2 regions of the Streptomyces sp. NPDC032940 genome follow, and region 1 is predicted to be linked to the other one. Evidence: riboswitches for the same ligand, from Rfam matches in the RefSeq annotation. Region 1 holds a riboswitch; the other holds the start of a gene.
The links. A riboswitch is a leader RNA that binds a small molecule or an ion and turns the genes downstream of it on or off. The one in region 1 is predicted to bind glycine.

Region 1 (14,460 bases):
GCGGACCTTCTCCCGCATCCAGTCGCAGACCGGGTCCTGGGCCGCCTCCAGGAGGACCAGGTTGACCGGCCACTGGACCGGGACCGCGCCGAGCGCGCGGCCGAGGGCGTCGAGGGGGACGGCCCGGGCGTCGCCCTCCCAGTGGGTCAGTTCCACGCCGACGAACAGCATCGGGTCGCCGGTCTCGACCGCGGCGAGGCAGCGACGGGCGGTGCGGACGACCCCGGTGGCGGCGAACTCGGCGGAGGCCGCGGCCAGGAAGTCCACCGGCTCGTCCTGCCAGTCGGGTTCGAAGAGGCGGACCCGGCCGCCGGACGCGGGCCCGTCCAGCGGGGTGCGCCCGGCCCGGCACAGCTCGGCCACGGCGGCCGGCGGCAGCGGGATGCCGACCACGCCGTCGGGGTTGACGGCGATCCCGACCTGCGGGGGCAGACCGCGGGCGAACTCGGCGGCGGGGGCGATGGTGTACGCCATGTGGGGGCCGGTGACCTGGCGGAGCTGCTCCTCGGAGCTGAACACCGGCACATGGGCCTGGCCGTCGATCTCCAGCGTGGGCAGGTCGAGGGGGCCGGTGCGGGGGCCGCCGCCGTTGGGCAGCGGGACCCAGACGAAGCTGCGGCCCAGCACCTCCACGATCCGGCCGCCGGCGCCGGGCACGCCGAGGGACGCCGACAGCACCTCCTCCAGCTCGTTGCCGGGCCATCCACCGTGCGGATGAGGATGCGCCTGCGCCGGAAACTCCGGGGAGAGGTCCGCCGGGAAGTCCGCTGGGAAGTCCATCTGCCTACCGCCTGCCTGGGTACCGCTGCTGTGGCTGAAAGGCTAACCCGTTCGGCCCCACCGGCCCACGGTCCGTCACCTCGGCCGGGGAACCCGGCCCCCGCGTCTCAGCCGGTGAACGCGATCCTGTGCAGTGCGTCCGCCGCCGCCCGGTCGAGGACGACCCCCGAACCGCAGCCGGCCGGCAGGGTGCCCTCGGTGACGGAGGCGAGCAGCCGCTCGGTCGCCGCGCGGTGCCGCAGGAACGCGTACCGGGAGACGCCCCGGCCGCGCTCGCGCTGGCCGGCCAGGGCGTCGTCGGCGCCGACGTCGAGGAGCAGCAGGTGCAGGGTGCCGTCGCGGCGGCGGGCCTCGCGGGCCAGCCAGCCGCGCACCCAGGCCTGGGTGCCGCAGTCGTGCACGACGACGCCCTCGCCGGAGCGCAGGGCGCGGCGCAGCCCGGCGTAGTGGGCGAGGCGGACCAGGGGCCGGTACAGGGCGTACGGGAGCAGGCGCGGCATGCGGCGGTCCCAGCGGTCGCGGGTGTCCTGGGAGTCGACGCGCCGCCCGCGCACGGTGCGCCGCATCAGGGTGGACTTGCCGCTGCCGGGCAGGCCGGTGATCACCACCAGGTCGCGGGGTCCGAAGAGCAGGGCGTGCGGGCTGCGGCCGTCGCGGTCGCGCAGGTCGCGGACGACGGGTGCCAGTGCGGCGCGCGCCTCCCCGGCCGGGGCGGGCCGCTTCGGCAGCGCGATGCCCGAGGTCGTTGCGTAGGCCGTGGTCCTGTTCACCGTGATCGTCCTCCCCTGGGGCGGTTCACGAGTTCCCGTCCCCGTCGAGTGTAAAGAGAAGGTAATGCGGCGGTCTCGCGTTTTCGTGCGCTTACTGCCACAAGCCGGTTACAGATCACGGTCTGCCACGAACAGGCCCGGCGTGCAATGATGGCGGCGCCAACTGCATACCGGCCGTTTGAATCCGCGCGGGAGAGTCCCCGGCCGCGCCGGGGCGCCGAAGGAGCAAGTCCCTCCCTTGAATCTCTCAGGCCCCGTTACCGCGCGGGCGAGGCACATCTGAAAAGCGGGCCGCCGTCCGACGGCTGCCCCACCCAAGGTGCAAGTCCTGACCGCCGTGCTGCGGTGGTCATGGCGAACCTCTCAGGTTCCGATGACAGATGGGGAGGACCGACCTCGCCCGTGCCGTCCTGTCCTGGGAGACGAACGACCGATGAGCAGTACCGAACTCCGCCGTACCGCGCTCGATGCCACGCATCGCGCGCTGGGCGCGACGATGACCGACTTCGCCGGCTGGGACATGCCCCTGCGCTACGGCTCCGAGCGTGACGAGCACGTCGCGGTGCGCACCCGGGCCGGGCTCTTCGACCTCTCCCACATGGGCGAGATCACCGTCACCGGCCCGGGAGCAGCCGCCCTGCTGGACTTCGCTCTGGTCGGCAACATCGGCAGCGTGAAGCCGGGCCGGGCCCGCTACACCATGATCTGCCGCGAGGACGGCGGCATCCTGGACGACCTGATCGTCTACCGCCTGGGCGAGACCGAGTACATGGTCGTCGCCAACGCCTCCAACGCCCAGGTGGTGCTGGACGCGCTCACCGAGCGGGCCGCCGGCTTCGACGCCGAGGTCCGCGACGACCGCGACGCCTACGCGCTGCTGGCCGTGCAGGGCCCGGAGTCCCCCGGCATCCTCGCCTCGCTCACCGACGCCGACCTGGACGGCCTGAAGTACTACGCCGGCCTGCCCGGCACGGTCGCCGGCGTTCCGGCGCTCATCGCGCGCACGGGCTACACCGGCGAGGACGGCTTCGAGCTGTTCGTGAAGCCGGAGCACGCCGTGGAGCTGTGGCAGGCGCTGACCAAGGCGGGCGAGGGCGCCGGGCTGGTCCCGTGCGGCCTGTCCTGCCGGGACACGCTCCGCCTGGAGGCGGGCATGCCGCTGTACGGGCACGAGCTGACGACCGCGCTGACGCCCTTCGACGCCGGTCTCGGCCGGGTGGTGAAGTTCGAGAAGGAGGGCGACTTCGTGGGCCGGGCCGCGCTGACCGAGGCCGCCGCCCGCGCCGGGCAGAACCCGCCCCGCGTCCTGGTCGGCCTGGTCGCCGAGGGCCGTCGGGTCCCGCGCGCCGGTTACCAGGTCGTCGCCGGCGGCGAGGTGATCGGCGAGGTCACCTCCGGCGCCCCCTCCCCGACGCTGGGCAAGCCGATCGCCATGGCGTACGTCGACGCGGCGCACGCTGCGCCGGGCACCGCCGGGGTCGGCGTGGACATCCGAGGCACCCTCGAGCCGTACGAGGTCGTGGCGCTGCCTTTCTACAAGCGGCAGAAGTAGACACTGGGCGTGCGGGGCCCCTCGGGCGTCCCCGTGTGCGTCCGGCGCCTCCCAGCAGCACCTTCCGCAGTCCCCCTTCACCAGCACTCCCCCGCGTACAGGAGAATTCAGGCCATGAGCAACCCCCAGCAGCTGCGCTACAGCAAGGAGCACGAGTGGCTGTCGGGCGCCGAGGACGGCGTCTCGACGGTCGGCATCACGGAGCACGCGGCCAACGCGCTCGGTGACGTGGTCTTCGTCCAGCTCCCCGAGGTCGGCGACGCCGTGTCCGCGGGCGAGACCTGCGGCGAACTGGAGTCGACCAAGTCGGTCTCCGACCTGTACTCCCCCGTCTCCGGCGAGGTCACCGAGGTCAACGAGGACGTCGTCAACGACCCGTCGCTCGTGAACAGCGCGCCCTTCGAGGGCGGCTGGCTGTTCAAGGTGCGCGTCAGCGAGGAGCCGGGCGACCTGCTCTCCGCCGACGAGTACACCGAGTTCGCCGGCGCCTGAGGAGACACGGACGCATGTCGCTTCTGAACACCCCCCTGCACGAGCTCGACCCCGACGTCGCCGCCGCCGTCGACGCCGAGCTGCACCGCCAGCAGTCCACCCTCGAGATGATCGCCTCCGAGAACTTCGCGCCCGTCGCGGTCATGGAGGCGCAGGGCTCGGTCCTCACCAACAAGTACGCCGAGGGCTACCCCGGCCGCCGCTACTACGGCGGCTGCGAGCACGTCGACGTCGTCGAGCAGATCGCCATCGACCGGGTCAAGGCCCTCTTCGGCGCCGAGCACGCCAACGTGCAGCCGCACTCGGGCGCCCAGGCCAACGCGGCGGCGATGTTCGCGCTGCTCAAGCCGGGCGACACGATCATGGGTCTGAACCTCGCCCACGGCGGGCACCTGACCCACGGCATGAAGATCAACTTCTCCGGCAAGCTCTACGACGTGGTCGCCTACCACGTCGGCGACGACGGCCAGGTCGACATGGCCGAGGTGGAGCGCCTCGCCAAGGAGAACAAGCCGAAGCTGATCGTGGCCGGCTGGTCGGCCTACCCGCGTCAGCTGGACTTCGCCGCGTTCCGCCGGATCGCGGACGAGGTCGGCGCGTACCTGATGGTCGACATGGCGCACTTCGCCGGTCTGGTCGCGGCGGGCCTGCACCCGAACCCGGTCCCGCACGCCCATGTGGTCACCACCACGACCCACAAGACACTGGGCGGCCCGCGCGGCGGTGTGATCCTCTCCACGGCCGAGCTGGCCAAGAAGATCAACTCCGCCGTCTTCCCCGGTCAGCAGGGTGGCCCGCTGGAACACGTGGTGGCCGCCAAGGCCGTCGCCTTCAAGGTCGCCGCGAGCGAGGACTTCAAGGAGCGCCAGCGTCGTACGCTGGAAGGCGCCCGGATCCTGGCCGAGCGTCTGGTGAAGGACGACGCGAAGGCCGCGGGCGTCTCCGTCCTGACCGGCGGCACTGACGTCCACCTGGTCCTGGTCGACCTGCGCGATTCCGAGCTGGACGGCCGGCAGGCCGAGGACCGCCTCCACGAGGTCGGCATCACGGTCAACCGCAATGCCGTACCGAACGACCCGCGCCCGCCGATGGTGACCTCCGGTCTGCGCATCGGTACGCCGGCCCTGGCGACGCGCGGCTTCACCGCCGAGGACTTCGCCGAGGTCGCGGACGTGATCGCCGAAGCCCTGAAGCCCTCCTACGACGCCGAGGCGCTGAAGGCCCGGGTGCGGGCTCTGGCGGACAAGCACCCCCTGTACCCGGGTCTGGACAAGTAACCGAACAGCACCACCCAGGGGCGCCGCGCGGGCCACGAGCGAGCACGGCGCCCCACCCTCTCCGCACCACCCCCGTTCTGAGGAGTTCCCGTGGCCATCTCGGTCTTCGACCTGTTCTCGATCGGCATCGGCCCGTCGAGCTCGCACACGGTCGGCCCGATGCGGGCGGCGCGCATGTTCGCCCGGCGCCTGCGCAACGAGGAACTGCTGGGCTCCGTGACCTCGGTCCGGGCCGAGCTGTACGGCTCGCTCGGCGCCACCGGCCACGGCCACGGCACGCCCAAGGCGGTGCTGCTCGGGCTGGAGGGCGAGTCGCCGCGCACGGTGGACGTGGAGACGGCCGACGAGCGCGTCGAGACGATCAGGTCGGCCGGCCGGATCAGCCTCCTCGGCGAGCACGAGATCCCCTTCTCCTACGACGACGACATGGTCCTGCACCGCCGCAAGGCCCTCCCGTACCACGCCAACGGCATGACGCTGTGGGCGTACGACGCGGCGGGCTCGGAGGTGCTCTCCAAGACGTACTACTCGGTCGGCGGCGGCTTCGTCGTGGACGAGGACGCGGTGGGCGCGGACCGCATCGTGCTCGACGACACCGTGCTGAAGTACCCCTTCCGCACCGGCGACGAGCTGCTGCGCCTGACCGAGGAGACCGGCCTGTCGATCTCCGCGCTGATGCTGGAGAACGAGCGGGCCTGGCGCGACGAGGAAGAGATCCGCGAGGGGCTGCTGGAGATCTGGCGCGTGATGCAGGCGTGCGTGGCCCGCGGCATGTCCCGCGAGGGCATCCTGCCGGGCGGCCTGAAGGTCCGCCGCCGCGCCGCGAACACCGCGCGCAAGCTGCGCTCCGAGGGCGACCCGCAGGCCCTGGCGATGGAGTGGATCACCCTCTACGCGATGGCCGTGAACGAGGAGAACGCGGCCGGCGGCCGGGTCGTCACCGCCCCGACCAACGGCGCGGCCGGCATCATCCCTGCGGTCCTGCACTACTACATGAACTTCGTCCCCGGCGCCGACGAGGACGGTGTGGTCCGCTTCCTCCTCGCCGCGGGCGCGATCGGCATGCTCTTCAAGGAGAACGCCTCCATCTCCGGCGCCGAGGTCGGCTGCCAGGGCGAGGTCGGCTCCGCCTGCTCGATGGCGGCGGGCGCCCTCGCCGAGGTCCTCGGCGGCTCCCCGGAGCAGGTGGAGAACGCCGCCGAGATCGGCATGGAGCACAACCTCGGCCTCACCTGCGACCCCGTCGGCGGCCTCGTCCAGATCCCCTGCATCGAGCGCAACGGCATGGCCGCGGTGAAGGCGGTCACGGCGGCCCGCATGGCGATGCGCGGCGACGGCTCCCACAAGGTCTCCCTCGACAAGGTCATCAAGACCATGAAGGAGACGGGCGCGGACATGTCGGTCAAGTACAAGGAGACGGCCCGGGGCGGGCTGGCGGTCAACATCATCGAGTGCTGAACCCCTCCCGGGCCGTCCGCCCCGGAGGCGAGAAGACCGGGGGGCGGCCGGTCACCGCGGGCGGACGGAGGGGTTCCCGCCGCCCCTCTGCTGGTGGCGCTGCCGACGGCCGGCAAAGAGGCCTGGGTCTCCCAAGCCCTACTCCGTCTTTGTCACATGCCGAGTCCACGGCACCCCCGCGGGACAGGAGACCGGAGGGCCACGCCGACTGGGCCCGTCTCACATCGTGGCATCGGCTTTCCGTCAGGCAAGACGCCTGAGATCGTTGCAGGGCACACACATGTTCCACGCGTGAAAGACCGAGCCATGCCCGCATCCGCCGCCGGTTCAGCCGAGGCACCCGTCAATCCGCGGTCCCGTGTCCTCATCGCCAGCCTCATCGGCACGACGATCGAGTTCTACGACTTCTACATCTACGCGACCGCCGCCGTACTGGTCTTCCCGGCGCTCTTCTTCCCGAACAGCGACCCGACCACGGCGCTGCTGTCGTCCTTCGCCGTCTTCGGTGCCGCGATGGTCGCCCGCCCGATCGGCGCCGTCTTCTTCGGGCACCTCGGCGACCGGCTCGGCCGCAAGAAGACGCTCGTGGTGTCGCTGCTGACCATGGGCATCGCGACGTTCCTCATCGGCGCTCTGCCCACCTATGCGCAGGCCGGCTGGGTCGCCACCGCGCTGCTCGTGCTGATGCGGCTCGCGCAGGGCTTCGCGCTCGGCGGCGAGTGGAGCGGTGCCGCGCTGGTCGCGACCGAGAACGCGCCCAAGGGCAAGCGCGCCCTGTACGGCACCTTCCCGCAGCTCGGTGCCCCGCTCGGCTTCATCATCGGCAACGGCCTGTTCCTGATCATCGGGGCACTGCTGCCGTCCGCGGCCGGTGCGGACCCCACCCAGCCCTCCGACGCCTTCACGAGCTGGGGCTGGCGCATCCCGTTCCTCTTCTCCGCCGTGATGGTGGCGATCGGGCTGTGGGTGCGGTCGCGGCTGGTCGAGTCGGCGGTGTTCGCCAAGACGCGCGAGGCCGGGAAGGTGCGCAAGCTGCCGCTGGCCACCGTGGTCCAGGGCCACTGGAAGCAGCTGATCCTCGGCACCTTCATCATGCTGGCGACGTACGTGCTCTTCTACCTGATGACCACGTTCTCGCTGAGCTACGGACGCACCGCGAAGGACGCCGCCGTGCCCGGACTGGGGTACAGCTACACCGCCTTCGTCCTGATGATGATCTTCGGCGTGCTGTTCTTCGCCGCGTTCACGCTGGTCTCCGGTCCGCTCGCCGACAAGTACGGACGGCGCACCACCCTGATCTGGATCACCGCCGCGATCGTGGTCTTCGGCCTCGTCTGGGTGCCGCTGATCGGCCTGGGCACGCTCGGCGTGGTGCTGTGGCTCGTGCTCGGCTTCACGCTGATGGGCATGACCTTCGGCCCGATGGGCGCGCTGCTGCCCGAGCTGTTCCCGACGAGCGTGCGCTACACCGGTTCCGGCATCTCGTACAACGTCAGTTCGATCCTCGGGGCGGCCGTCGCGCCGTTCATCGCGGTGGCGCTGTGGGAGGCCGGTGACGGCTCGCCGTGGCTGGTCGGCGTCTACCTGTCCTCGATGGCCGTGCTGACGCTGATCGCGCTGCTGCTGGGCAAGGAGACCAAGGACGTCTCCCTGGACGAGGGCGAGGCCGCCGGCGACGTCACGCCCGCACCGGTCGTCTCCTCCGCCTCCTGAACCGACCGGCGCACGCCGCCTCCGTACGCCGAGCGCCCTCGCGCCCGGCGTACGGTCGCCGATCCCGGGCATAACAACAACCTCCGCCCCCAAGGCACTTCAGCCCCAACGGCATCCGAGGGAGTCCTCATGCTGCGCGGCATCGACGTGAGCGCGTACCAGTCATCCAGCTACGACACGAAAGGCCTGTCCTTCGTCTTCGTCAAGGCGACGGAGGGCCGGTCGTACGTGAGTCCGAAACTCGCGGCCCAGACGGACCGGGCCCGCGACGCCGGTCTCGTCGTCGGCTTCTACCACTTCCTGTGGCCCGGGAACCTCACCGCCCAGGCCGAGTACTTCCTGTCCAAGGCCCCGGAGAGGAAGGGCGACATCCTCGCCGTCGACTGGGAGACGACCGGCGAGGGCACCCATGCCAGCAACTCCGAGAAGGACTGGTTCATCCGGAAGCTGAAGGAACTGCGGCCGGACAACAGGGTGATCCTCTACACGAACAGAAATTACTGGCTGACCGTGGACACGACGTCGTATGCGGGTGATGGCCTGTGGATCGCCGACTACGTGACGGCGGGCAAGCCCCGCATCAAGGCCAAGTGGCGCTTCCACCAGTACACCGACGACCCGGTCGACACGAACGTCGCCGACTTCGCGAGCAAGGCCACGCTGCAGCAGTGGGCACGGAGCGCCTGAGCCGCGCCGTCAGCCCCGGAAGTCCGCGGGCCGTTCCGGGGACGCCTCCGCCAGCGCCCGGGTGACGTCGGCGACGCCCGCGCGCAGGCCGTACACCGGGGTGTCGGGCTGCTGGCGCCAGGAGTCGTCGATGCCGCCGGCGTCCACGGTGTCGAAGCCGAGCTCGTCGATCAGGGCGCGGACCTTCGCCTTGGCCGCCTCGTCGTCGCCGGCCACCGGGAGGGCCATGCGGTCGGGGTCGCCGGCCGGGCGCGGGCGGTCCAGGATGTCCAGGGCGTAGGTGCCGTTGAAGGCCTTGATCACCGGGTGGCCGAGGTGCCGTTCGGTCCAGCGGCTCTCGGTGGAGCCCTCGTCCTCGATGCCGGCGATCCGGCCGTCGCGCTGCCGCGGGTAGTAGTTGCCGGTGTCGATCACCGCGACGTCGTCGGCGGCCCCGTCCAGCACCCCGGAGGGCAGGTCGGGGATCGCCTTGAGGGGGATCGTCACGATCACGATCGCGGCGCCGCGGGCCGCCTCCTCGACCGGGACGGGGGTGGCCCCGGTCTCCTCGGCCAGCGCGGCGAGGGTGTGCGGGCCGCGGGAGTTGGCGACGGAGACGTCGTGCCCGAGGGCGGTGAGCCGCCTGGTGAGGTTGCCGCCGATGTTGCCCGCGCCGATGATGCCGATCTTCATGGTCCTGGCTCGCCTGGCCTTCCGGAGGTCGTGTCCTGCGGGTCCTGCGCGCGTCGGGCGCGCCGGTGATCAGCTCCAACTCCCGGGCGGGCCGGCCCTATTCCGGCGCCGCCCGGCCTTCACCCGTCCGCAGCAGCGCGAGCGTCTCCTCCAGTTCCCGGCGCAGCACCGCCGTCGCCCCCGGCGCGTCGCCCGCGGCGACGGCGTCGACCAGGGCCGCGTGGGTGCCGTCGCCCGTGTTGGGGTCGCGGTCGCGCACGGGGACCAGGTCGAGCATGTCGAGCAGGGCGTCGCACAGCGTGGGGGCGAACTCGGCGAACAGGCCGACGAGCAGCGGGTTGCCGGCGGCGGCGACCACGGCCCGGTGGAGGGCGATGCCGGCGTCGACGAAGGCGGCCTCGTCCCGTGCGAGGCGGCCCGGCGTTCCTCCAGCGCGGCCCGCAGCGCCGCGACGTCGTCGTCCGTGCGCCGGGTCGCCGCCAGGTGGGCCGCGTGGACCTCGACCGCCATGCGGACCTCGTAGACGCCGGTCACCGTTCTCCGGCACCCATCAGGACGCCATCGGCAAGGGCCTGGCCCACCACGCCCGGACGGCGGCCGAGGCGGGAGTGCCGGCGGCGCGGGCGCCCCGGGCGGTGCCGTACCTGCCGATCGACCCGGTGGATGTGGGGCGTTCCTACGAGGCGGTGATCCGCGTCAACTCGCAGTCGGGCAAGGGCGGGGTCGCGTACCCGCTGCGCGCGCACGCGGGGCACGACCTGCCGCCGCGGATGCGGCCGGGCTTCGCCCGCGTCGTCCAGGAGGCGACGGACGACAGCGGGCGGGAGGGCACCGGGACGGAGCTGGCGGAGCTGTTCCGTGCGACGTATCCGGACGACGGCGAGCTGCTGCTGTCCGTGTGGCCGGCGCATCCGGAGCCGGCCGGCGGCCGTCGTTTCGTGTGCACCCTCGAGAGCGGCGGCCGTGCCGGGGACCACGAGGGCGCCGGTGAGGACACCCTCGCCGCCTGTGCCGACGCCCTGGCCGGTGCCGGGTATCCGGTCGACGTGCTGGAGACGGTCGTGGACGGGACGGGCGGCACGGAGGGCGGCCCGGTGACCGCCTACGCCGAGTGCCGGGCCGGCGGCCGGACCGTGTGGGGGCGCGGGCGAGGGCCGCTCGGGCCTGGAGGCGTCCGTGCGGGCGGTGCTGTCCGCGGTGAACCGGGCGGCGCGCCGACGGGACCGGGGAGAGCCGTGCGCGCACGGTGTGCGGCATGACCAGGGGGCGCCCGCCGGTCCGTCCGGCGGGCGCCCCCTCGGGCGTCGCCTACTTGTTGAGGTGCGCCCAGAACTCGTCGAACGACAGCTGCTTGTCGCCGTTGAGGTCACGGCCGGCGATGATCGCCTCGGCCACCGACTCGGTGACGTTCCAGTCACCGCCCTGGGCCAGCGCGGTCTTGAACTCGGCAGCGGTGATGAACCCGTCACCGTCCGTATCGATCCGCTCGAACTGCTTGCGCGCTTCCTCGATGTCCGCCACCGATCAGCCCCTCATCCGTGCTCCGGTCGTGCTGTCGCACGCCACTGACGCAGGTCAGATTAGCTGCCCACCCGGGCCCGCAGTGCGGCGACCACCCACCCGAACTCGGTCTCGTACGTCGGCTGGGGCCCGAGACCGCTCACGACGGCCGACAGTTCCCGGTACCGGCCGACCCGGCTGTCCGTCATCGCGGTCAGGCGTTCCAGTACGGCGGCGGGGTCGGCGTCGCCGAGCAGCGGGCGCAGGACGTCCCCGGCCTCGGGTGCCTCGGGGGCGATGCCCCGGCGCAGCGCGTCACCCGCGAGCTGCACGAGACGGCTGACGAACCACATGGACGTGCCGGCGGGGACGTCCGGCTCCCGGTCGGCCGCGTTGAACTCCACCATGGAGCGCATCAGCGCCCGGAAGCCGGGATCCTGGATCAGTTCGGCCAGTTCCACCCAGGCGTCCACCTGCTCCGGCGTCGGATCGTCGGGCAACGTGGCCGCCGTGAACCGCAGCCGGTGGCGGACGTCGGGATCCGCCGTGTCGATCCCGTCGAAGAGCTCCGTCATGAAGTCGTCGACGATGCGGGCGCGTTCGGCGGCGGACAGCCTGGCCAGTCTGTTCATCAGGGTCATCTCCTCAGCGGTCGAGCCGCGTCGTGCCACGGTCGACAGCACCGCACGGGTCACCTTCAGCGACGCGATCTGTGCGTCCAGCGCGCTCACATGCGCCGCCGCGACCTGCGCGACCGTCGTCTCGCCGGACAGGATCCGGCGTACGTCGTCGAGGCCGAGGCCGAGTTCACGCAGGGTGCGGATCAGCTCCAGTCGTGCCACCGAGGCCGCGTCGTAGAGCCGGTAGCCGCCCGCGGAGCGGGTCACCGGGGGCAGGGCGCCCGCGTCGGACCAGTAGCGGATGGTGCGCACGGTCAGTCCGGTGGCCCGCGCCAGCTCGCCGATGGTGATGAGTCCGGTGCCGTCGTCGGTCATGTCTGGGAGTCTGGGCCTTCCAGTGGGTGGAGACTCAAGGAGCACGGTGGCGGAGAGCCTGCGGAAGATCCTGGACGCGGCGGCGCGGGGTGTCTTCCCGCCTGCGGACGGCGGGACGACGGTGGTCGCGCAGCCCGGCCCGCGGGACGCGGGGGTGATCGCCTTCACGGCGCACTCGGTCGTCTTCACGGACGAGGACGAGGGGTGGGTGCGCGAGACGCTGGGCTCCCTGGAGTGCGATCCGCTCGCCGCGACGATGCACGCGCGGTTCCTGGCGGCCCTCATGGAGCGGACCGGGCGGACGACCGACACGGTCGACGTGCTGCTGAGCGGGGCGCCGCTCGCGGGGCGCCCGCGGCTCGCGCTGACGGAGGTGGCCGATCCCGGGCATCCCCGGGTGGTCGCGGCCCGTCGGCGGCGCGACGACGTACGGGTGTGGGCGGCGGACGGCGGGGTGCTGGTGCTGGGCCGCGGGGTCGCGGGCGGCTGGAGGCCGCGGTGGAGGTGGCGGAGGGCGCGCGGCACCGGGGGCTGGGGCGGCGGCTGGTGACGGCGGCGCGGCAGCTGGCCGGGGGCGAGCCGGTGTGGGCCCAGGTGTCACCGGGGAACGCCCGCAGTCTGCGGGCGTTCCAGGCGGCGGGTTACCTTCCGGTGGGGTCGGAGGCGCTGTTCCTCCTCTCCCCGGGGCCGGGTGGTCAGTGCCAGGGCTTGTAGTGGGGGTTGCTCTCGCAGTCGCTCATGATCTCGGTCTTGGTCTGCTTGTCGACCGGGCAGACGCCGATGATGTACTGCCGTCGGATGCCGCCCGGGAAGGCGACCTCGACCTGGTCGGCCCACTTGTGGGTGTCGCCGATGGTCTTGTTGACGTCGACACCGCCGGGGGCGTCGATGTAGTAGTTGTAGCCGGACTTGTACCAGGTCTTGTACAGGTCGTGGTCGTAAGTCGTCGACACGTACGGCGAGGGCTGGTTGACCAGGACGTACTTCTCGATGTCGTACTGGCCGTCGCGGACGTCCTTGGCGTGGAAGCCCTCCTCGAAGACGATCTGCGGGCCCCGGCTGTCGCTGCGGTAGAGGGTGCCGCAGGTGGTGCGCCAGACCGGTTCGGGCGTGATGCGGTCGACGTCGACGTCCCGGTCCGCGGCGGCCTTGACCTTGTCGTCGAACTGGGGGCAGACGGGGGCGGCCTTCGCGGGTGCCGCCGCCGGGGCCGCCGCGCCGGGGACGGCGGCGGCGGACGTGGCGAGGACGGCGGAGAGGGACAGGACGGCGGCGGCGGTCCGGCGCCGCAGGCGTGTGGTGATCATGGACGTACGATCCCGGCTCCGCGGTGCCGGACTGTGGATCATCACCCGATGGTGGCGTGTTGGCCGAACCCCCTTGCCGTCAGCGGAAGATGCCGGTGTGGCCGAGCGAGTAGCGGCCGGGCTGCGGGTAGACGGCGAGGCCGTGCGGGCCCTGGCCGACCTTGATGCGGGCCAGCTGTTCGCCGGTGCGGGTGTCGATGGCGTACACCTCGGCGTCGTAGCGGCCCGAGAGCCACAGGACCTTGCCGTCGGCGGAGACGCCGCCCATGTCGGGGCTGCCGCCACCGGGCAGGCGCCACTTCTTCGTGAGTTCGTCACGGCTGAAGTCGAAGACGGAGACGGTGCCCTCGCCCCGGTTGGAGACGTACATCTCGCGGGAGTCGCGGCCGACGTAGAGTCCGTGGGCGCCCTTGCCGGTGGGCAGGAGGGTGGGGGTGGCGAAGGTGTCGCCGTCGAGCACCCACATGCCGTCGGCCTTCATGTCGGCGATGTAGAACCTCCTGCCGTCGGGCGAGATCTTGACGTCCTGGGGCATGGCGCCGTCGAAGGGGAGCTTCTGCCGGCCGACGACCTTCATCGCGCGGGTGTCGACCTTGAGCAGTTCGCCGCTGAACTCGCAGGAGACGATGAAGTAGCGCCCGTCGAGGGAGAAGTCGGCGTGGTTGACGCCGTAGCAGGTGACGGGGACGGTCTTCTTCACCTTCATGGTGTGCGGGTCGCGGAAGACCAGTTCCCGGTCGAGGGAGGCCATCACGACGGCGTACTTGCCGTCGGGGGTGAAGTACAGGTTGTACGGGTCGTGGACGTCGACCGGTTCGCCCGCCTCGCCCGTGCGCGGGTCGATGGGGGTGAGGGTGTTGCCCTTGTCGTTGTTGACCCACAGGGTCTTGAGGTCCCAGGACGGCACCACGTGCTGGGGCTGCCGGCCGACCGGGACGGTCTCGATGACCTTGTAGGTCTTCGGGTCGATGACCGTGACGGTGTCGGACTCGGTGTTGGGGACGTAGACCCGGGAGGGGAAGTCCCTGACCACCGGGGAGAGCTTGTTCGGGCGGTCGGCGGCGTAGACGTCCTTCGGGTCGAGGACGGGCGGCATGCCGGGCAGGCCGTCGACGGCGGGCCCCCGCTCGGCGGGGGTGGCCTTGGCGGCCCGGATGCTCGGGGGTGTCCCGCCGGACTGCTGCTGTGCGTCGCCGCAGGCGGCGAGGGCGGCGAGGGCGAGGCCCGCGATCAGGGTGCGGGTGAGGGTTCGGGCGT
Region 2 (14,460 bases), on a different contig from region 1:
CCAACCGATGAGAAGCGGTGCTGCGAAATCCCTGCGGATCGACGCCCGTGGGGCAACACTGGGTTCGGACCGACTTAGCAACGGGGGGCGGCCATGGACGACGTTTCACGCCGCGGGACAGACAAGACAGCGCACTCATCCATCACGACGGACCGAGAGACCCCACTCATGTGCCAGCACCAGCCACCGTGCCCACCAGCCGACTCCGCCGACCGGGAATCCGCCCGTCTCGTGGCGCACCACCCGGAGCAGGGGTGGAGCCTGCTGTGCAACGGCGTCGTCCTGTTCGAGGACACCGGTGAACTGCTGCCGGACGGCCGCGTCATCGCTCCGCACCGTCCGCTCGGCGCGGGGCTGATGACCGCCGCCTGACCACCCGCCGGGCGGTACGCACCGCTCCGCCCGGCACACCGGGCCGGCCCGCGGACGCTCCCGCGCACCGGCCCGGCGCCGGTCACCCCTTCGTGGCGCCCGCGGTCAGCCCGCCGACGAGCTGACGTTCGGCGACGGAGTAGAAGGCGAGCGCCGGCACCATCGCGAGGACCAGGTAGGCGAAGACACGGGCCGTGTCGGCCGAGTACTGCCCCTGGAACTGTTGCACGCCGATCGGGATCGTCCACCACGTGGAGTCGGTGAACACCAGCAGCGGCAGGAAGAAGTTGTTCCAGCTGGTCACCACCGCCAGGACCGAGACGGTGCCCAGCGCGGGCCGGGCCATCGGCAGCAGCACCCGCCAGAAGAAGCCGAACGGACCGCAGCCGTCGAGCGTGGCCGCCTCCTCCAGCTCCCCGGGGATCTCCCGGAAGAAGCCGCGCAGGATGATGATCGTCATCGGCAGTCCGAAGGCCGCCTGCGGCAGGATGACGCCCAGCGGATTGTCGAGCAGCCCCAGCGAGCGCAGCAGCAGGAACAGCGGCAGGGCGGCGACCGCGAAGGGGAACATCAGCCCCACGGTGAACAGGGTGAACAGCAACTCCCGCCCGCGGAAGGCGAACCGGGCGAAGGAGAACGCGGCCAGCGCGGACACCGCGACCACCAGGACCGTCGTCGCCACCGCGATCAGCGTGCTGCTGCCGACCAGCCGCCAGAAGGAACCGGACCCCAGGATGCCGGTGTAGTTGGAGGTCACCCACGGGTCGGGCAGCCCGACCGGGTTCCTGGACAGCTGGTCGGTGGACTTGAAGCCGGACAGCACCGCGTACAGCAGCGGTACGGCCATCACCGCGCCGACGGCGATCAGGACGGCGTGCACGGGAAGGGCCCGCCGCGCACGGGTCTTGGAACGGACGGTCACTTCCCGCCTCCTCGCATGGTCGTGGTGGCTCCCTCCAGATCGCGCCGGAGCACGAACCGCTGGTAGGCGAGGGCGAAGACGAGGCTGATGCCGAACATGACCACGCTGATCGCGCTGGCGTAGCCGACCTGGTAGCGCTTGAAGCCGAACTGGAACATGGTCACGGCCATGGTCTCGGAGTGGTGGTCCGGCCCGCCCTGGGTGATCACCCACACCAGGTCGAACAGCTGGATCGCGCCGATCACCGACAGGAAGACGCTGATGCGCAGCGTGGGGGCGAGCAGCGGCAGGGTGACGCTTCGGAAGCGCTGCCAGGCGTTCGCGCCGTCGATGAGCGCCGCCTCGTTCAGCTCCTTGGGGATCGACTGGAGCCCGGCCAGGTAGAGCATCATGTGGAAGCCGAAGTACTTCCAGGTCATCACCAGGAAGAGGGTCGCCATGACCATCGACGGATCGGCGAACCACTCCCCGCCGAGCCCTTCCAGGCCGATGCCGCCCAGGATGCGGTCGGCGAGGCCGTCGCCGGGGGCGAAGATCATCGCGAACAGCACGCCGGTGATGGCCTCGGAGAGCACGTACGGCGCGAAGAAGAGCATCCGGTACACGGCCCGGCCGCGCATCCTCTGGTTCAGCAGCACCGCCATGGCGAGCGCGAACGGAAGCTGCACCACGAGGGAGAGCACGACCAGGAACAGGCAGCGCCACAGGTCGCCGAGGAATACGGGGTCGTCGAAGGCGCGGGTGAAGTTCTCGGTGCCGATGTACTCCGAGGGCATCCCGAAGCCGCCCCAGCGGAAGAAGGCGGCGTACAGCGCGAACAGGATGGGCAGCAGCACCAGGACGATGAACAGCACCAGCGCGGGCACCTGGAAGCCCACCGCGGTGAGCCAGTGGTACGTACGGCGCCGGGCCCGGCCCCGGGCCGCGCCGGCGGGCGGGGGCGGGCGGTCGGCGTCGGGGCCGGTCCGCTTGTCCGGCAGAAACGTGGAGGTCATCGGGGCCTACTGCTCTTCCTTCGCGGTCTTCGTGATCGACTCGGCGACCTGCTGCGGCGACTTGGAGCCGGCGACGAGCGCGGCGACGCTGTCGTTGATCTCCTGGCCGAGGGCGGGCGCGTAGGCCTGGTCGAGGTAGAGCTGGAAGCCGGTGGTTTCCTTGAGCTGCTTCTGCACGGCCTGCAGATTGGGGTCGGCCAGGGCGTCCTCGGCGGCGGGGACCACCGGCAGGACGCCGGTCTTCTTGACCAGTTCGCGGTCGGTGGCGGCCGAGGCGAAGAACTTCAGGAAGTCCACGGCGGCCTGCGGGGCGTCCCGGCGCAGCGCGTGTGCGCCGCCGCCGCCGAACACCTCGGTGATCGTGCCCTTGCCGCCCTCGACGGCCGGGAACGGGAAGAAGCCGAGGTCCTTCCCGAGGCCCTTGCCCGCGTCGGCCTCCACCACCGGGGCCCACTGGCCCATCAGTTCCATCGCGGCCTTGCCGTTGCCGACGGCCGCGGCCTGGCCGCTGGGGGTGGAGTAGGCGGCGCCGAGGAAGCCCTTCTGGAACGGCTGGAGGTCCACCAGCTCCTGCAGGTGCTGCCCGGCCTGGACGAACTCGTCCCCGGTGAAGTCCTTGTCGTCGTTGGCCTTCTCCAGGGCATCGGCACCGGCGGTGCGCATCGCCAGGTACGCCCAGTAGTACATCCCGGGCCACTTCTCCTTGCCCGCCAGGGCGAGGGGCGTGATCTTCGCGGCCTTCAGCGCGCGCACGGCGTCGAGGAAGCCGCTCCAGGTGGTCGGCGGCGCGGCGATGCCCGCCGCCTTGAAGTGCGCCTTGTTGTACCAGAAGCCGACCATGCCGATGTCGAACGGGATGCCGTACATCTTGTCGTCGATGAGGTACGGCTCCTTGGCGACCGGCAGCAGGCCGTCGCTCCACTCCTTCGTCCGGTCCGTGAGGTCCTCGACGAGACCGGCCTCGACCTGTTGCTCGAGGACGCCGCCGCCCCAGGTGTGGAAGATGTCGGGGAGCTTCCCGGAGGCGGTGAGCGCCGTCATCTTGGACTTGTAGGCGTCGTTCTCCAGCTGGACGATCTTCACCTTCACCTGGGGGTTCTGCGCCTCGAACTGCTTCGCGAGCGCCGCCCAGACGTCCTTCGTCGGCTGGGTGGTGGAAATGTTCCACCACTCGATCGTGGTCGTTCCCGAGGACCCTTCCTCGGAGTCGCCGCCACAGCCGCTCAGTGCCGTCATTCCCAGACCGGCCGCGGCGGAGGCCGCCATGAAGCCGCGGCGGGACAGTGCCGGGTCGCCCATCTTGCGCTCCTCGAGTGTTTTCCGAAAGTTTCGGACAGAATCCAGAAAGCTGCGTTGATGCCGCACCCTAGAGACAGCCCATAAACGGTGGCAAGCCCTTGTACCGAAGGAATCTGCGCCAGGTCCCGCTGCGGACACCGCTGAGATCATCCGAAGCAGGGGAAATGGCCGAAACATTCGACTGTCGCTGCGAACGTTCGCCGGACCCAGGGACGCGCCCCGTCCGGTCCGACGCGGCTCCCCGCGAGCCCCCTGCACGCACCGGTCATCCGCCGCCGCCTATCGTGACCGGCATGCAGTCCTACACGATCGGCCAGGCGGCGCGGCTGCTCGGCGTCAGCCCCGACACCGCCCGCCGCTGGGCCGACGCGGGCCGGATCACCACCCACCGCGACGAGGGCGGACGGCGGCTCGTCGACGGCCGCGACCTGGCCGCGTTCTCGGTCGACCTGGCCCGGTCGGCCGGCGCCGACGACGACACCGCTTACACCTCGGCCCGCAACGCCTTCCCGGGCATCGTGACCGCGATCAAGCTCGGCGACATCGCCGCCCAGGTCGAGATCCAGGCCGGCCCGCACCGGCTGGTCTCCCTGCTCACCCGCGAGGCGGTCGAGGAACTCGGCCTGGAGGTCGGGATGGAGGCGACCGCCCGCGTGAAGTCGACGAATGTGCATATCGACAAGGCGTGACCCCACCCCGGGCGGGACGCCCCGGCCCCCGTACGAACGCACATGCAAGCCCTGTGATCACAGGGGCCCGCTCATGCGATGAGACAGGAGACTCACGCCTCGCAGGTGCGGAAGTATGATCGGCGCATTCGGGGAGCCCCGACGCGCGCCCGGCGGCCGGGCCCGTCCGGCTCCCGACCGTGACCGAGGGAGCGGCCCGTGACGACCAAGTCCCCGGGGTCCGGGGCGGACACCGCGGCGGGCGGGCAGCGCCGCGAGCGCTCCCGCAGGTCCGCGCGTATCGTGCCGGTCCCCCTTCTCGTGCCCGCCCTCGTCGGCCTGGCGTTCCTGCTGCTCCCGCTGGTCGCCCTGCTGGTGCGGGCGCCCTGGCGGAGCCTGCCCGATCAGCTGACCAGCGCCGAGGTCTGGCAGGCGCTGCGGCTGTCGCTGGTGTGCGCCACCTCGGCCACCCTGCTGAGCCTGCTGATCGGCGTCCCGCTGGCCTGGCTGCTGGCGCGCACGGACTTCCCCGGCCGCGGCCTGGTGCGGGCGCTGGTGACGCTGCCGCTGGTGCTGCCCCCGGTGGTGGGCGGCGTGGCCCTGCTGCTGGCGTTCGGCCGCAACGGGGTGATCGGGCAGTGGCTCGACGCGTGGTTCGGGATCACGCTGCCGTTCACCACGACGGGCGTCGTCCTCGCGGAGACGTTCGTGGCGATGCCCTTCCTGGTCATCAGCGTGGAGGGCACCCTGCGGGCCGCCGACCCCCGGTACGAGGAGGCCGCCACGACGCTGGGCGCCTCCCGCTTCACCGCCTTCCGCCGGGTCACGCTGCCGCTGATAGCACCGGGCATCGCGGCGGGCTCCGTCCTGGCGTGGGCGCGGGCGCTGGGCGAGTTCGGGGCGACCATCACGTTCGCGGGCAACTTCCCCGGCCGGACCCAGACCATGCCGCTCGCGGTCTATCTCGCGCTGCAGACCGATCCGGCGGCGGCGATCGCCCTCAGCCTGGTGCTGCTGGCCGTCTCCATCGCCGTACTGGCCGGACTGCGTGACCGATGGATGAGGACGGCATGAAGTCACCCGAGCCCACCGCCACCCGCACCGTGCCCGGAGGCGGCCTCGACGCACGGCTCGTCGTGGACCGCGGCGACTTCCGCCTGGACGTGTCACTGACCGCCGCGCCCGGCGAGGTCCTCGCCCTGCTGGGCCCCAACGGCGCCGGCAAGACCACCGCGCTGCGCGCGCTCGCCGGCCTGCTGCCGCCCACCGGCGGTCATCTGCGTCTCGACGGCATCGCGCTGGACCGTACGCCGCCCGAGTCCCGGCCGGTGGGCGTCGTCTTCCAGGACTACCTGCTCTTCCCGCACCTGACCGCCCTCGACAACGTGGCCTTCGGCCCGCGCTGCCGGGGCGCGACCAAGGCCGAGGCCAGAGCCCTGGCCGCCGGGTGGCTGGACCGCATGGGCCTGGCCGGCCACGCCGGCGCCAAGCCCCGCCGTCTCTCCGGCGGCCAGGCGCAGCGCGTCGCCCTCGCCCGCGCCCTGGCGACCGATCCCCGGCTGCTGCTCCTCGACGAGCCGCTCGCCGCGCTGGACGCCCGCACCCGGCTCGAGGTGCGCGCCCAGCTCCGCCGTCATCTGGCCGGCTTCGAGGCCGTCGCGGTCCTGGTCACCCATGACCCGCTGGACGCCATGGTGCTGGCCGACCGGCTGGTGGTCGTCGAGCACGGCACGGTCGTCCAGGAGGGCAGCCCCGCCGACATCGCCCGCCGGCCCCGCACCGACTACATCGCGCAGCTGGTCGGCCTGAACCTCTACCGGGGGCGGGCCGAGGGCCATACCGTCCGGCTCGGCGCCGGCCCGGCCGTCACGACCACGGAGGACCTCTCCGGACCGGTCTTCGTGGCGTTCCCGCCGAGCGCCGTGACCCTGTACGGGGAGCGCCCGGCCGGCTCCAGCGCACGCAACCTGTGGCGGTGCGAGGTCGCGGGCCTGGAGACCCACGGCGACCAGATCCGCGTCGACCTGACCGGCGAACTGGCCCTCGCCGCCGACCTCACGACGGTGGCCGCGGCCGAGCTGGGCCTGCATCCGGGCGCACCGGTCTGGGCGACGGTCAAGGCGACGCAGACCCACGCATACCCGGCGTGACGGCGTCGCCGGGCTACGGTGCCTGCATGAGCCTGAGCATCCGCAACCAGCTCCCCGGCACCGTCACCGGCGTCACCCCGGGCGAGGCCATGGCGACGGTCAAGGTCCGCCTGGCCGGGGGCCAGGAGGTCACCGCGGCCATCACCCGGGAGGCCGCCGACGACCTCGGTCTGGGCACCGGGGCGGCCGTCCGCGCCCTGGTGAAGTCGACGGAGGTCTCCCTCGCCACCGGCTTGACCGACGGCCTGTCGATCCGCAACCGGCTGCCCGGCACGGTCACCCGGCTCGTGCCCGGCGAGGCGATGGCCCTCGTGCACGTCACCATGAAGGACGCCGAACTCACCGCCGTGATCACGAAGGAGGCGGCCGAGGAGCTGGGCCTCTTCGTGGGGTCCGACGTGGTCGCCCTGATCAAGGCGACCGAGGTCTCGCTCGCCACCGCATAGCGAGGGCGAAGGCCCCGCCCCCCTCTTGTCGGAAAGGGGGCGGGGCCTCCACTCGGGCCTGCCCGGTCCTCGTGACCCGCTCAGTCCTCGTAGGCGTCCAGCGGCGGGCAGGAGCACACGAGGTTCCGGTCACCGAAGGCCTGGTCGATGCGGCGCACCGGCGGCCAGTACTTGTCGGCCACCGACACCCCGGCCGGGAACACGGCCTCCTCGCGCGTGTACGCGTGGTCCCACTCGCCGCCCAGCGCACCGGCGGTGTGCGGGGCGCCGCTCAGCGGGTTGTCCTGCGCGGACCAGTCGCCGGAGCCGACCTTCTCGATCTCCGCGCGGATGGCGATCATCGCGTCGCAGAACCGGTCCAGCTCGGTCAGGTCCTCGGACTCGGTCGGCTCGATCATCAGCGTGCCGGCCACCGGGAAGGACATCGTCGGCGCGTGGAAGCCGTAGTCGATCAGCCGCTTGGCGACGTCGTCCACGCTCACACCGGTCGCCTTGGTCAGCGGACGCAGGTCGACGATGCACTCGTGCGCGACCAGCCCGGCCGGGCCGGTGTACAGCACCGGGAAGTGCGGCTCCAGGCGCTTGGCGATGTAGTTGGCGGACAGCACGGCCACCTGGGTGGCGCGCTTGAGGCCCTCGCCGCCCATGAGGCGGACGTACGACCAGGAGATCGGCAGGATGCCGGCCGAGCCCCACGGCGCCGCCGAGATCGGGCCGACACCGGTCTTCGGACCGGCCGCGGGCTGCAGCGGGTGGTTAGGCAGGTACGGCGCGAGGTGCGACCGCACGGCCACCGGGCCCACGCCGGGCCCGCCGCCGCCGTGCGGGATGCAGAAGGTCTTGTGCAGGTTCAGGTGGGAGACGTCGCCGCCGAAGTGGCCCGGCTTGGCGAGGCCGACCAGGGCGTTGAGGTTCGCACCGTCCACGTAGACCTGGCCGCCCGCGTCGTGCACCTGGGCACAGATGTCGGCGACGTGCTCCTCGAAGACGCCGTGCGTCGAGGGGTACGTGATCATCAGCACGGCCAGCTCGTCGCGGTGCTTCTCGATCTTGGCGCGCAGGTCCTCGACGTCGACCTCGCCGTCCTCGGCGGTCTTGACGACGACGACCTTCATGCCGGCCATGACGGCGCTCGCCGCGTTGGTGCCGTGCGCGGAGGACGGGATGAGGCAGACGGTGCGCTGGTCGTCGCCGTTGGCACGGTGGTAGCCGCGGACGGCGAGCAGACCGGCGAACTCGCCCTGCGAGCCGGCGTTCGGCTGGAGCGAGACCTTGTCGTACCCGGTGACCTCGGCGAGCCGCTCCTCCAGCTCACGGATGAGGGTGAGGTAGCCCTGCGCCTGCTCGGCGGGCGCGAAGGGGTGCAGCGCGCCGAACTCGGGCCAGGTGACCGGCTCCATCTCGGTGGTCGCGTTGAGCTTCATGGTGCAGGAGCCCAGCGGGATCATGCCGCGGTCCAGCGCGTAGTCGCGGTCGGCGAGGCGGCGCAGGTAGCGCAGCATCGCGGTCTCGGAGCGGTGCTGGTGGAAGACCGGGTGGGTCAGGAAGTCGTCGGTGCGCAGCAGCGCCTCGGGCAGCGTCTCCTCGGCGCTCGCGTCCAGGGCCTCGATGTCGCCCGCGACGCCGAACGCGTTCCACACGCCGCTGACCTGGGCCCGCGTGGTGGTCTCGTCGCAGGCGAACGACACGTGGTCGGCGTCGACGAGACGCAGGTTGATGCCGTTGCCGCGGGCGGCGTGCACGATCTCGCCGGCCCGGCCCGGCACCCGTGCGGTGACCGTGTCGAAGTAGGCGCCGTGGACGATCTCGACGCCGCCGGCCGCGAGGCCCGCGGCGGTGACGGAGGCGTACCGGTGGGTGCGCCGGGCGATGGCCCGCAGCCCGTCCGGCCCGTGGTACACGGCGTACATACCGGCCATGACGGCGAGCAGCACCTGCGCGGTGCAGATGTTGCTGGTCGCCTTCTCGCGGCGGATGTGCTGCTCGCGGGTCTGCAGGGCGAGGCGGTAGGCCTTGTTGCCGTCGGCGTCCACGGAGACGCCCACGAGGCGGCCGGGCAGGCTGCGCGCGAACTTCTCGTGCACGGCCATGTAGCCGGCGTGCGGCCCGCCGAAGCCCATCGGCACGCCGAAGCGCTGGGTGGTGCCGATGGCGATGTCCGCGCCGAGCGCGCCGGGCGAGGCGAGCAGCGTGAGGGCGAGCAGGTCGGCGGCGACGGTGACGAGCGCGCCGAGCTCGTGCGCCCGGTCGATGACCGGCTTGATGTCGCGGACGGCACCGGAGGCGCCCGGGTACTGGATCAGTACGCCGTTGATCTCCCGCTCGGCGACCTCGGCCGGGATGCCGTCGCTCAGATCGGCGACGACGACCTCGACGCCGGTCGGCTCGGCGCGGGTCTGGATCACGGCGATGGTCTGCGGCAGCGCGTCCGCGTCGACCAGGAAGAGGCCCTTCTTGTTCTTGCCCATGCGCCGGGACAGGGCCATCGCCTCGGCGGCGGCGGTGCCCTCGTCGAGCAGCGAGGCGCCGGAGGTCGGCAGGCCGGTGAGGTCGGCGACCATGGTCTGGAAGTTCAGCAGGGCCTCCAGACGGCCCTGGGAGATCTCCGGCTGATACGGCGTGTACGCGGTGTACCAGGCCGGGTTCTCCATGACGTTGCGCAGGATGACCGGCGGGGTGAAGGTGCCGTAGTAGCCCAGGCCGATCATGGAGTCGAGGACCTGGTTGCGGTCGGCCAGCGAGCGCAGCTCGGCCAGTACCTCGGCCTCGGAGCGGGCGCCCGGCAGGTCCAGGGCGTCGGCGTTCTTGATCACATCCGGTACCGCGGCGGCCGTCAGTTCGTCGAGCGAGCCGTAGCCGACCTGCGCGAGCATCTTGGCCTGGGCCTCGCGGTCGGGGCCGATGTGGCGCTGCTCGAAGGGTGCTGCCTGTTCGAGCTCGGAGAGCGGAATGCGATGGGCGGTCATTGCGGAGGCCTCCTGGTCTGACGACCTTCGAGGGGCACCACGGCGCGGGTGCCCGGACGGCCTCCCCCTCTGTCATCTCGACCTGAGAGCTTCACCGGGCCGCCCGAGAGCTGCCGGCTTTCACCGTCGGTGAGAGCAGGGGCCGTCGGCACCCGCTCTGCTTTCCAGAGTGACCTCGTCCGTGCGGTACGTGTGCCTGAGAGATTCCGGGGAGGATTTGCTCCTTCGGCGCCTCCGATGATGTCTGCGATGACGTCTGGAGGACTCTCCCGCACGGGGTCAGCAGCCGTTTGCCAGCCTACCAGCGAGGCGGGCGCACAGGTCTTCGAGTGACTGAGCGCACCTTCGAGTGGCCGCTCTCCCCGATGTGCCTTTTTGTAGTACTGACGGATGATTCGCCGGCTGGTTTGCGACCGGAGTGCGACCAAGTGGAGGGCCCGTGCGTACCGACATCGATCCGCGCAATCTGATAGGCCGCAAGGCGTTCGACCGTAACGGCACGAGGATCGGCACCGTGGACGAGGTCTACCTCGACGATGCCACCGGCGTCCCCGAGTGGGCCGCCATACGCACCGGCCTGTTCAGCAGGGACGCCTTCGTGCCCCTGGAGCCCAGCGAGCTGGTCGACGGCACCCTGCGCGTCCCCTTCGACCGGTCCCTGATCAAGGAGGCCCCCGACTTCGGCGTCGGCCGTCACCTCTCGCCGGAACAGGAGCTCCAGCTCTACCACCACTACGGTCTCGATGTGGCCGCCGCTCCACCGCTTCCCGACCACGACTTCGGCAAGCTGGCGGGCACGGGCAACGAGGAGAGCTGAGGCGAACGCCGGCTCAGGGCACCTCGTACACGAGACCCGCCGTCCCTGACGGCCGCGGGTCAGGGCGTCGCCGCACCCGCACTCCCCGGCTCCTGCTCCTGCTCCTGCTCCTGCTCGGCGACCCCGGCAGCCGAAGGGACGGCGGAGGCCGGGGGGACGCCCTCGGCACCCGCCGGCGGTTCCGCGACCCCCGCCCCGGCGGAGGCCGCCGGCGCCCCGCCCTCCCCGGGTCTTCGTGGCGCCTCGACCAGCGGCAGCGGATCGGCCGGCGTCAGCTGCGGGTCGTCCACCGGAAAGGTCCGCACCCGGCCCGGCCCGGAGTACGGCGTCTCGAAGCGCACCGTGACCCGCCCCAGGCCGCTGCCCTGCACCCACCCGTGCCCCAGCTCCGCGTGCCGCACGTCGTGCCCGGAGGGCCAGCGGCGCCCGACCGGACCGGGCCGGTACTCCTCGGCGGGCTCCTCGCCCGCCGGCTCCTCCGCGTGCTCCTCGGCCGGTTCCCCGGCGGCCTGCGCGAAAAGGTCCTCCTGCGTGTAGTCGGCGAGCCCGCTGACGCCGACCCCGAGCAGCCGCACACCGCCCGTGGTGTCCACCGAGTCGAGCAGCCGGGCCGCCGCCTCCCGCACCACCGCCGGGTCGTCCGTGGGTCCCCGCAGGGTCTCCGAGCGGGTCAGCGTGGAGAAGTCGTACCGCCGCACCTTGAGCACGATGGTCCGGCCGGACAGCCCCGACCCCCGCAGCCGCCGCACGCACCGGTCGGCCAGCCGCGCCACTTCCACGCCCACCCGCACCCGGTCGTGGATGTCCACGTCGTAGGTGTCCTCGACCGACACCGACTTGGTCTCCCGCTCGGCCACCACGGAACGCTCGTCGCGTGCCAGCGCCATCGCGTACAGGGCGTGTCCGTGCGCCTTGCCGAGCAGCCGCACCAGCTCGTCCTCGCCCGCCTCGGCGAGCTCCTCGACCGTGGTGATCCCGGCCCTGCGCAGATGGTCGCCCGTCGCCGGTCCCACTCCGGGGAGGATCCGGACGGACTTCGGGCCGAGCATGGCCCGCTCGGTCCCGGGCTCGATGAGCACCATCCCGTCCGGCTTGGCCTCCTCCGAGGCGATCTTGGCGAGCATCTTGGACGCGGCGAGCCCCACCGAACCCGTGAGGCCGGTGACGGCCCGGATGTCCGCGCGCAGCTTCGCTCCCGCCAGCCGCGCCGAGTCCGCGTCCCAGGCCGCCCCGCCGGCCTCCAGGTCCACGAACGCCTCGTCCAGGCTCAGCGGCTCCACCAGCGGCGACAGGGCCCGCAGCAGCCGCATCACCTGCTCGCTGATCGACCGGTACAGCTCGAAGCGCGGGACGAGATAGGCGGCGTTGGGCGCGAGCCGGCGGGCCTGGCCCATGGGCATGGCCGAGTGGACACCGAAGACCCGCGCCTCGTAGGAGGCCGTGGCGACCACGCCCCGCGGTCCGAGGCCGCCCACGACGACGGCCTTCCCGCGCAGGCTCGGCTTGGACGCCTGCTCCACCGAGGCGAAGAAGGCATCCATGTCGAGATGCAGGATCGTGGGCGCGGTTCTCACATCTCCGATGCTGCCCTACGCCACTGACAATGCGCCGCCCGTGCCCCGTGGGTCCGGTCGGTGTCTCAGACCGCCCGGTTGCGGCGCCGCGCCAGTTCGTCCGCGGGGTTGGGTCCGACCAGGGTCTCCCCCGTGTCGATCCGCTCCCCGTGCAGTTGGGACAGCGCGCTCTCGACGTCCCGCCACACCACGCCGACGGCGATGCCGAAGATGCCCTGGCCGCCCTGGAGCAGGGCGTGGACCTCGTCGGGCGAGGTGCACTCGTAGACCGTGGCGCCGTCGCTCATCAGCGTCATGCGCTCCAGGTCGCGAAAGCCGCGTTCCCTGAGGTGCTGGACGGCGGTGCGGATGTTCTGCAGCGACACCCCGGTGTCGAGGAACCGCTTGACGATCTTCAGCACGACGACGTCGCGGAAGCTGTAGAGGCGCTGGGTGCCGGACCCGTGGGCGGGCCGCACACTGGGCTCGACCAGACCCGTACGGGCCCAGTAGTCGAGCTGCCGGTAGGTGATGCCGGCGGCGGCGCAGGCCGTCGGCCCGCGGTAGCCGATCTGCTCGGACGCCATGGACGTCGCCCCTCCGCTGCTCGGCACGGCCGCCGGCCGCTGCGGAGCATGATCGGCCGCGCTGCCGTGCTGGGGGTAGCCCCCGCTCGAGCGGAACCGAGAGCCCGGGGAAGGGTGCGAGCCGCCCACCCCGAGGCCGCGTCCGGGGCCACCCCCGGCCGTACCGTCGCCGCTCATTCTCACGCCGACCTCCGTCCTTGACCTGCCTCCTCGACGGTAGGCAGTCACCAACGGTGCGTCAACGATCGCCACACTCGGCACGCCGAGTGATAATCACCCTAAGAGTGGTTTCGCGTGCCCCGTCGCGGGGAAAGGCTAGCCGAATGCGCTCGGACGGGACCGTGCGACGGCGCCTCCCGTCCCGGCCCGTGGATGTGACTACTGGTTGCTGGTGCCGAAGTCCTCGGGCGAGATCTGGTCGAGGAACTCGCGGAACTTCTCCACCTCGTCCTCCTGCTCGTCGGGAATGGCGATGCCCGCGTCGTCGAGCACCGTGTCGCTGCCGTAGATCGGCGTTCCGGTGCGCAACGCGAGCGCTATGGCGTCGGACGGCCGGGCGCTCACCTCGACGCCGCTGGCGAAGACCAGCTCGGCGTAGAAGACCCCTTCACGCAGGTCCGTGATGCGTACTTCCGTGAGCTCCTGGCCGACGGCCTCCAGCACGTCCTTGAACAGGTCGTGGGTCAGCGGCCGCGCGGGAGCCATGCCCTGCTGGGCGAAGGCGATCGCCGTCGCCTCCCCCGGCCCGATCCAGATGGGGAGGTAGCGGTCGCCTCCCACTTCGCGCAGCAGCACGATCGGTTGGTTGGAGGGCATCTCGACCCGGACACCTACGACATCGAGCTCGTTCACACAGCAACCCTAGGCCGTGCCCGGGACGTTTGGGTAGTCGGGCCGGGAACGGGTGGGCGATACGGGTTCCCGGCCGGGCCCTTTCAGGGCAGCCGCACCCCGAGGGCGGTCTGCACCAGTGCCGCGTGAAGCTTCACCGCCAGTGCGGCCAGCTCCTTGGTGCGGGCTTCGGCGTGCGCTCTGGTCTGCGGGTTGCGGTGGCGCCTGAGCGGAGCGACCACCTGGTCCACCAGCCCGGCCTCCCGGTCGGCGGCGGCCTTCATCAGCCGCAGATGCCGCGGCTCGATCCCGAACCGCCCCAGCTCGACCACGAGCGAGGCGACGGTGACCGCCTCGGCGTCGTAGACCCCGTCGGCCAGGGGAGTGACGAGCCCGTACGACTCCCACTCCGTGAGCTCCTGCTCGCCGATGCCGGCGGCGGCGAGCAGCTCGTCCCGGCCGATCCGGGCCGCCGTGGGTCCCTCGTCGGCCTCCGGCACGGCCTGCCCGTCGCGCTGCCGGCCCACGGTCGGCAGACGCACCGCCTCACCGCGCTCCATGGCGTCCAGATGCTCCCGGATCACCTTCAGCGGCAGATAGTGGTCCCTCTGCATGCGCAGCACGTGACCGAGACGCTCGACGTCGTCCGTACTGAACTTGCGGTACCCCGCCGGGGTACGCCGTGGCTCGACCAGGCCCTCCGACTCCAGGAAGCGGATCTTGGAGATGGTGATGTCGGGGAACTCGTCGCGCAGCGTGTTCAGCACCGAGCCGATGCTCATCAGCCGACTGTCCGCGGCGGCGGTGCCGGGCACGGCACCGCCGCTCGGTGTTCGAAGCATGGACCTTCCCTG

Region 2: it holds a riboswitch for glycine, as region 1 does, so the genes downstream of both, gcvP (aminomethyl-transferring glycine dehydrogenase) here and gcvT (glycine cleavage system aminomethyltransferase GcvT) in region 1, are expected to answer to the same signal.

The regions. Positions count from the first base shown of each region.
Region 1 covers NZ_JBEZVJ010000023.1:30,156-44,615, reverse strand. Annotated here, with positions in the region: gene AB0E77_RS24695 (enhanced serine sensitivity protein SseB) at 1-780, opposite strand, end outside; gene AB0E77_RS24690 (AAA family ATPase) at 888-1,550, opposite strand; glycine riboswitch at 1,730-1,823, shown strand; gene gcvT (glycine cleavage system aminomethyltransferase GcvT) at 1,984-3,102, shown strand; gene gcvH (glycine cleavage system protein GcvH) at 3,217-3,594, shown strand; gene glyA (serine hydroxymethyltransferase) at 3,609-4,871, shown strand; gene AB0E77_RS24670 (L-serine ammonia-lyase) at 4,962-6,329, shown strand; gene AB0E77_RS24665 (MFS transporter) at 6,636-8,042, shown strand; gene AB0E77_RS24660 (GH25 family lysozyme) at 8,172-8,729, shown strand; partial or broken gene AB0E77_RS24655 (NAD(P)-binding domain-containing protein) at 8,739-9,413, opposite strand; partial or broken gene AB0E77_RS24650 (FCD domain-containing protein) at 9,499-9,935, opposite strand; gene AB0E77_RS24645 (hypothetical protein) at 10,037-10,660, shown strand; gene AB0E77_RS24640 (EF-hand domain-containing protein) at 10,710-10,922, opposite strand; gene AB0E77_RS24635 (MerR family transcriptional regulator) at 10,982-11,896, opposite strand; partial or broken gene AB0E77_RS24630 (GNAT family N-acetyltransferase) at 11,943-12,610, shown strand; gene AB0E77_RS24625 (ADP-ribosyltransferase) at 12,592-13,203, opposite strand; gene AB0E77_RS24620 (hypothetical protein) at 13,283-14,460, opposite strand, start outside.
Region 2 covers NZ_JBEZVJ010000010.1:189,499-203,958, forward strand. Annotated here, with positions in the region: gene AB0E77_RS16030 (DUF5999 family protein) at 169-372, shown strand; gene AB0E77_RS16035 (carbohydrate ABC transporter permease) at 455-1,219, opposite strand; gene AB0E77_RS16040 (sugar ABC transporter permease) at 1,291-2,289, opposite strand; gene AB0E77_RS16045 (extracellular solute-binding protein) at 2,296-3,588, opposite strand; gene AB0E77_RS16050 (helix-turn-helix transcriptional regulator) at 3,882-4,277, shown strand; gene AB0E77_RS16055 (ABC transporter permease) at 4,557-5,330, shown strand; gene AB0E77_RS16060 (ABC transporter ATP-binding protein) at 5,327-6,406, shown strand; gene AB0E77_RS16065 (TOBE domain-containing protein) at 6,433-6,852, shown strand; gene gcvP (aminomethyl-transferring glycine dehydrogenase) at 6,933-9,818, opposite strand; glycine riboswitch at 9,993-10,100, opposite strand; gene AB0E77_RS16075 (PRC-barrel domain-containing protein) at 10,258-10,635, shown strand; gene AB0E77_RS16080 (DNA polymerase IV) at 10,695-12,209, opposite strand; gene AB0E77_RS16085 (MerR family transcriptional regulator) at 12,275-12,958, opposite strand; gene AB0E77_RS16090 (bifunctional nuclease family protein) at 13,154-13,627, opposite strand; gene AB0E77_RS16095 (MerR family transcriptional regulator) at 13,711-14,448, opposite strand.